One region of the Streptomyces sp. NPDC056948 genome, then DNA from elsewhere that is predicted to be linked to it. Evidence: predicted binding sites of a transcription regulator. Region 1 holds the regulator's gene; each other region holds the start of a gene.
What was found. The regulator HrcA, encoded in region 1, represses chaperone genes, less so after heat shock. The targets are predictions, from matches to a motif close to TTNGCACTCNGNNNNNCNGAGTGCNAA.

Region 1 (2,265 bases):
TCCTCGACCAGGTCGCCGCAGAACACCACCTCCGGATCACCCGGCACCAGCACCGCCAGGTCGTGCGCGGTGTGCCCCGGGCCCACGTTCGCCAGCAGCACCTGGCGGCCGCCACCCAGGTCGAGCGTCCACTCGCCGGAGACCAGATGGCGGGGCGGGACCAGCCGTTCCGCCGACTCCTGCGCGACGGGCGCCGCCAGGCCGTTCCGTACCGCGTCCGCGCGCAGCTCCTCGCGGTCCCGCACGCGGGTGAGGACCGCGTCCACGCCCACCGCGCCGAAAACCTCCGCCTCAGGGAAGGCCGCCGCGCCGAAGACATGGTCGAAGTGGGGGTGGGTCAGCGCGAGATGCGTCACATGGTGACCGGTGAGCGACTGCGCCTGCGCGCGCAACCTCGCGCCCTCGGCCGGGCTGGACCCCGCGTCGATCATGAGGACCGCGCCCTCACCGGCCACCAGTCCCGCCGTGCAGTCCCACACCGGAAGCCGGCACCGTCCCACCCCGGCGGCCACCCGCTCCCACCCGAGCTCTTCCCAAGTCACCGTCATACGGCGACGCTAGCGGTGACACCCGTCGCGGGCACGACAGCGCACGACCAGCCTTGCCGGGGGTGCACCCCACCGCCGTACACTGGGCCGGGGAATGCTGGCACTCGCACGCGCAGAGTGCCAGGCCACGACAGCAGGGCAGCAGGCGGACGACTTCTGGAGGTGTGCGCGATGCTCAGTGAACGCAGGCTTCAGGTGCTGCGCGCCATCGTTCAGGACTACGTCGGCACCGAGGAGCCCGTCGGCTCCAAGGCCCTCACCGAGCGGCACAGCCTCGGCGTCTCCCCGGCCACCGTCCGCAACGACATGGCGGCCCTCGAGGACGAGGGATACATCGCCCAGCCGCACACCAGTGCCGGGCGCATCCCCACCGACAAGGGCTACCGGCTGTTCGTGGACAAGCTGGCCGGCGTCAAGCCGATGACCGCGCCCGAGCGGCGCGCGATCCAGAACTTCCTCGAGGGTGCCGTCGATCTCGACGACGTCGTGGCGCGTACGGTGCGGCTGCTGGCGCAGCTCACGCGCCAGGTGGCCGTCGTGCAGTATCCGTCGCTGACCCGGTCGACCGTGCGGCATGTGGAGTTGCTCGCTCTCGCGCCCGCGCGTCTGATGCTCGTGCTGATCACGGACACCGGGCGGGTCGAGCAGCGTGTGGTCGACTGCGTGGCGCCCTTCGGCGAGGCCTCGCTCGCGGATCTGCGCGCACGGCTCAACAGCCGTGTCGCGAACCGCCGTTTCGCGGATGTGCCGAGTTTGGTGGAGGATCTGCCGGAGGCGTTCGAGCACGAGGACCGGGGTACGGTTTCCACGGTGCTCTCCACGCTTCTGGAGACGCTCGTCGAGGAGAACGAGGAGCGGCTGATGATCGGCGGCACCGCCAATCTCACCCGCTTCGGGCATGACTTTCCCCTGGTGATCCGGCCGGTGCTGGAGGCGCTGGAGGAGCAGGTCGTGCTCCTCAAGCTGCTCGGCGAGGCGAAGGATCCGGGCGTGACCGTACGTATCGGTCATGAGAACGCCCACGAGGGACTCAACTCCACGTCCGTCGTGTCGGTCGGCTACGGTTCGGGCGGCGAGGCAGTCGCCAAGCTCGGCGTGGTCGGACCGACCCGCATGGACTACCCGGGAACGATGGGAGCGGTACGCGCAGTGGCACGGTACGTCGGACAGATCCTGGCGGAGTCGTAGTGGCCACGGACTACTACGCCGTACTCGGCGTGCGCCGCGACGCGTCGCAGGAAGAGATCAAGAAGGCCTTCCGGCGGCTCGCACGCGAGCTGCATCCGGACGTCAACCCCGATCCGAAGACCCAGGAGCGGTTCAAGGAGATCAACGCCGCTTACGAGGTGTTGTCGGACCCGCAGAAGAAGCAGGTCTACGACCTCGGCGGCGACCCGCTCTCGCAGGCCGCCGGCGGCGGCGCGGGCGGCTTCGGAGCCGGTGGCTTCGGGAACTTCTCGGACATCATGGACGCGTTCTTCGGCACGGCGTCGCAGCGCGGTCCGCGCTCGCGCACCCGCCGCGGCCAGGACGCGATGATCCGTATCGAGATCGAGCTCGACGAGGCCGCCTTCGGTACGACCAAGGACATCCAGGTCGACACGGCCGTCGTCTGCAACACCTGCAGCGGCGAGGGTGCCGCGCCGGGGACGAGTGCGCAGACGTGTGACATGTGCCGCGGTCGCGGTGAGGTGTCGCAGGTCACCCGGTCGTTCCT
Region 2 (2,265 bases), on a different contig from region 1:
CTGCAGCTTCTCGCGGTCGTAGTCCGAGTCGCTGTTCTCGATCTCGGCGCGGATCTGGTTGACGCGGCCGTTGACCTGGTCGGTCGAACCGGCACCGTCGACGATGGTCGTCTCGTCCTTGGTGATGACCACCTTGCGGGCCTTGCCCAGCAGGTCGACCGTGGCGTTCTCCAGCTTGAGGCCGACCTCCTCGGAGATCACCTCGCCGCCGGTGAGGATGCCGATGTCCTGCAGCATCGCCTTGCGGCGGTCACCGAAGCCCGGGGCCTTGACGGCGACGGACTTGAAGGTGCCGCGGATCTTGTTGACGACCAGGGTCGACAGGGCCTCGCCCTCGACGTCCTCGGCGATGATCAGCAGCGGCTTGCCCGACTGCATGACCTTCTCGAGGAGCGGGAGCAGGTCCTTGACGTTCGAGATCTTGGAGTTCGCGATCAGGATGTACGGGTCGTCGAGGACGGCCTCCATACGCTCCATGTCGGTCGCGAAGTACGCCGAGATGTAGCCCTTGTCGAAGCGCATACCCTCGGTGAGTTCCAGCTCCAGACCGAAGGTCTGGGACTCCTCGACGGTGATGACGCCTTCCTTGCCGACCTTGTCCATGGCCTCGGCGATGAGCTCGCCGATCTGGGTGTCGGCGGCGGAGATGGAGGCCGTGGAAGCGATCTGCTCCTTGGTCTCGACATCCTTCGCCTGCTCCAGCAGGGCGGCGGAGACGGCCTCGACGGCGCGCTCGATGCCACGCTTGAGGGCCATCGGGTTGGCGCCGGCGGCTACGTTGCGCAGGCCCTCCTTGACCAGGGCCTGGGCGAGAACGGTCGCGGTGGTCGTACCGTCACCGGCGACGTCGTCCGTCTTCTTGGCGACTTCCTTGACCAGCTCGGCGCCGATCTTCTCGTACGGGTCCTCGAGCTCGATCTCCTTGGCGATGGAGACACCATCGTTGGTGATCGTGGGGGCGCCCCACTTCTTCTCGAGGACGACGTTGCGGCCCTTGGGGCCGAGCGTCACCTTCACGGCGTCCGCGAGCTGGTTCATGCCGCGCTCGAGGCCGCGCCGCGCCTCCTCGTCGAACGCGATGATCTTGGCCATGTGAAGTGGTCCCTCCAGGACTGGGGGTGATTACTTCGGACCGCGCCCGCGCCCGCGACGGACGGCTCGCCAGCCTCGTGGTTCCTTCCCCACCCGGCCTGCGGGCCTCACCGACCCGGTCCTTACGTTGTCACTCTCACCTTCAGAGTGCTAACGCAATGATTAGCACTCGGGCATGGCGAGTGCAAGCGCCTCCCAGGGATCGGGCGGGCCGCTCAGCCGCCCGCGAACGGCGTCCGGCGGGCCCCTCGGACAGACCGAAGGGCCCGCACCCCGGGGGGTACGGGCCCTTCAGAGAAGACCTGCCGCTTGCGGTTTGTCGTGGTCGCGCGTTCAGGCAGCCACGCGAACCATGTCGGCCTGTGGACCCTTCTGGCCCTGCGAGATCTCGAACTCGACCCGCTGACCCTCTTCAAGGGTGCGGTAGCCGTCCATCTGAATCGCGCTGTAGTGGACGAAAACATCCGCACCACCGTCGACCGCGATGAAGCCGTACCCCTTCTCCGCGTTGAACCACTTGACGGTGCCCTGAGCCATGCCTAACTCCCCTATTACTGGCCCTTGCACAGATCCGCACTTCGCGGATCCGGGTCAGACCTCACCCCCCACGGATTGGGGGCGTGCGCCGGAACGCGTCGACCGCGGCCGAATGTATCTGTCCAACTGCCCTCTGCAACAGGTCAATCGGACGAGAATTCCGGACGCGCGGGATCCGGAATGTGGGGAGAATTCACCTGACTTCAGGGCAAGTCGGGCCACGCAAAGGGAACAAAAGCGGCGAAAGACGCACACACTTTGGCTACATCTTGTCGGGCTCGCGGCAGGAATTCAGGGTGCCCGATCAGGGGATCGGGATCGCGTTCCCCAACTGTACCGCGCTCAATCACACAGAATTGCCCCCTCCGCTTCTCTCACGGAGGGGGCAATTCGATGAACGCTCAGTGACGGCCGTTACCGATGGTAATAATCAAGCCGGTCGACCGGTTCAGCCGCCGGCGACGGCCGGAATGATCGACACACCGGCACCGTCCGGCGTCGCCGTCTCGAGACCCTGCTCGAACCGCACGTCGTCGTCATTGACGTACACGTTGACGAACCGGCGCAGCTTGCCCTGGTCGTCCAGCACCCGGGCGGCGATCCCGGTGTGGTTCTTCTCCAGATCGGAGATGACCT
Region 3 (2,265 bases), on a different contig from region 1:
CCCTCTGGAACGCGGAGGTCTTCGTCGACCACTGGGAGTACCGCGAGTCGGACCGGAGGCTGCGCCCGGGCGACATCGTCCTCACCCACTTCCGGGGCCGCGAGCAGTGGAAGGGCGCCATGCCCGACATGATCCGCCGCTTCCTGAACAAGGTCACGACCGAGGGATACGCGGTGGGGCGGCTGGAGGACTACCTGTGAGGCGGCTGCCGACCGTCGCCGCGCTCTGTGCGGGCATGCTCCTGCTGGCCGGTTGCGCCGGGGCGGCGGGGGAGCGGGCGGGAGCGGACGGCCGGGGCCAGGACCCGACCCACGCGGCCGGCTCCCTCGCGCGTCCGGCGCGACTGCCGCCCGTCGTGGACCGGGTCCGCACCCGCGACCCGGTCGTCTTCCTGACCTACGACGACGGCGCCGAACGCGACCCCCGCTTCGCCGGCCTCGTCAGCGAACGGCGGCTCCCGGTCAGCCTGTTCCTCACGGACAGCGTCGCCGGACCCGGATACGGCCGGCTCGCCCGGCTGCGCGCGGTCGGTGTGTCCCTCCAGAACCACACCCTCGACCATCCGGCCCTGCGCGGCCTGCCCTACGTCGGCCAGCGCGCCGAGATCTGCGGCCAGCAGCACAAACTCCGCACCCGCTTCGGCATCCGCCCCCACCTCTTCCGCCCGCCCCACGGCACGTACGACACGACGACCCTGCGCGCGGCCGCCGACTGCGGCATCACGGCGGTCGTCCTCTGGCGGGCGTCCCTGTCCGCCGACGGCGAACTGACCTATAGCCACGGCGAGCCGCGCCTTGGCCCCGGCGACATCGTCTCCGTGCCGTCGGCCGAGACGGAGTCCCTGACACCGACGGAACGGACCGTGCGGCTGCTGAGGGAGATCGAGAGGCGGGGGCTGCGGGTGGGGCGGCTGGAGGACTACCTCTGACCCGGACCGACCGCCGACGCGCCGCGGCCAATTAGCAGTCCGCTTGACCGAGTGCTAATCGCGGTCATAGTCTCGGCTCTGGCACTCCCCCCTGGAGAGTGCCAACACAGCGACGGGCAGGTCCGGCACCCGCGACGACGGATCGACCTGGTCGCCACCTCAGACAGTTAACCCCGTGAGATCTCCGAAGGGGGAGGTCGGATCGTGACGACCACCAGCTCCAAGGTTGCCATCAAGCCGCTCGAGGACCGCATTGTGGTCCAGCCGCTCGACGCCGAGCAGACCACCGCCTCTGGCCTGGTCATCCCGGACACCGCCAAGGAGAAGCCCCAGGAGGGCGTCGTCCTGGCCGTGGGCCCGGGCCGCTTCGAGGACGGTAACCGTCTTCCGCTCGACGTCTCCGTCGGCGATGTCGTGCTCTACAGCAAGTACGGCGGCACCGAGGTGAAGTACAACGGCGAGGAGTACCTCGTCCTCTCGGCTCGCGACGTGCTCGCGATCGTCGAGAAGTAATTCACCCCGCATTACCAGCATTGCAGTGAACTGCGCCCCTGGCCCCCGCGACCTTATGAAGCCGGGCGTCGGGGGCGCGGTTCGTTTCACCCACATTTTCCGAGAGGGCTGAACCGCTCCCATGGCGAAGATCCTGAAGTTCGACGAGGACGCCCGTCGCGCCCTCGAGCGCGGCGTCAACAAGCTTGCCGACACGGTCAAGGTGACGATCGGCCCCAAGGGCCGCAACGTCGTCATCGACAAGAAGTTCGGTGCCCCCACCATCACCAACGACGGCGTGACCATCGCCCGTGAGGTAGAGGTCGAGGACCCGTACGAGAACCTCGGTGCCCAGCTGGTCAAGGAGGTGGCGACCAAGACCAACGACATCGCGGGTGACGGTACGACCACCGCGACCGTGCTCGCCCAGGCGCTCGTGCGCGAGGGCCTGAAGAACGTCGCCGCCGGTGCCTCCCCGGCCGCCCTGAAGAAGGGCATCGACGCCGCGGTCAAGGCTGTGTCCGAGGAGCTCCTCGCGACCGCCCGCCCGATCGACGAGAAGTCCGACATCGCCGCCGTCGCCGGTCTGTCCGCCCAGGACCAGCAGGTCGGCGAGCTCATCGCCGAGGCGATGGACAAGGTCGGCAAGGACGGTGTCATCACCGTCGAGGAGTCCAACACCTTCGGTCTGGAGCTGGACTTCACCGAGGGCATGGCCTTCGACAAGGGCTACCTGTCGCCGTACTTCGTGACGGACCAGGAGCGCATGGAAGCGGTCCTGGACGACCCGTACGTCCTGATCACGCAGGGCAAGATCTCCGCCATCGCGGACCTGCTGCCGCTGC

Region 2: a site for HrcA is predicted at 1,255-1,281, ahead of groL (chaperonin GroEL). Genes of this name have one in related genera too.
Region 3: a site for HrcA is predicted at 960-986, ahead of groES (co-chaperone GroES). Genes of this name have one in related genera too.

Annotation. Positions count from the first base shown of each region.
Region 1 is NZ_JBHUQX010000042.1:701-2,965, reverse strand. It holds gene ACFTZL_RS08085 (MBL fold metallo-hydrolase) at 1-548, opposite strand, end outside; gene hrcA (heat-inducible transcriptional repressor HrcA) at 720-1,736, shown strand; gene dnaJ (molecular chaperone DnaJ) at 1,736-2,265, shown strand, end outside.
Region 2 is NZ_JBHUQX010000005.1:45,539-47,803, forward strand. It holds gene groL (chaperonin GroEL) at 1-1,092, opposite strand, end outside; gene ACFTZL_RS01540 (cold-shock protein) at 1,426-1,629, opposite strand; gene ACFTZL_RS01545 (MoaD/ThiS family protein) at 2,078-2,265, opposite strand, start outside.
Region 3 is NZ_JBHUQX010000419.1:974-3,238, reverse strand. It holds gene ACFTZL_RS36705 (polysaccharide deacetylase family protein) at 1-200, shown strand, start outside; gene ACFTZL_RS36700 (polysaccharide deacetylase family protein) at 236-928, shown strand; gene groES (co-chaperone GroES) at 1,133-1,441, shown strand; gene groL (chaperonin GroEL) at 1,563-2,265, shown strand, end outside.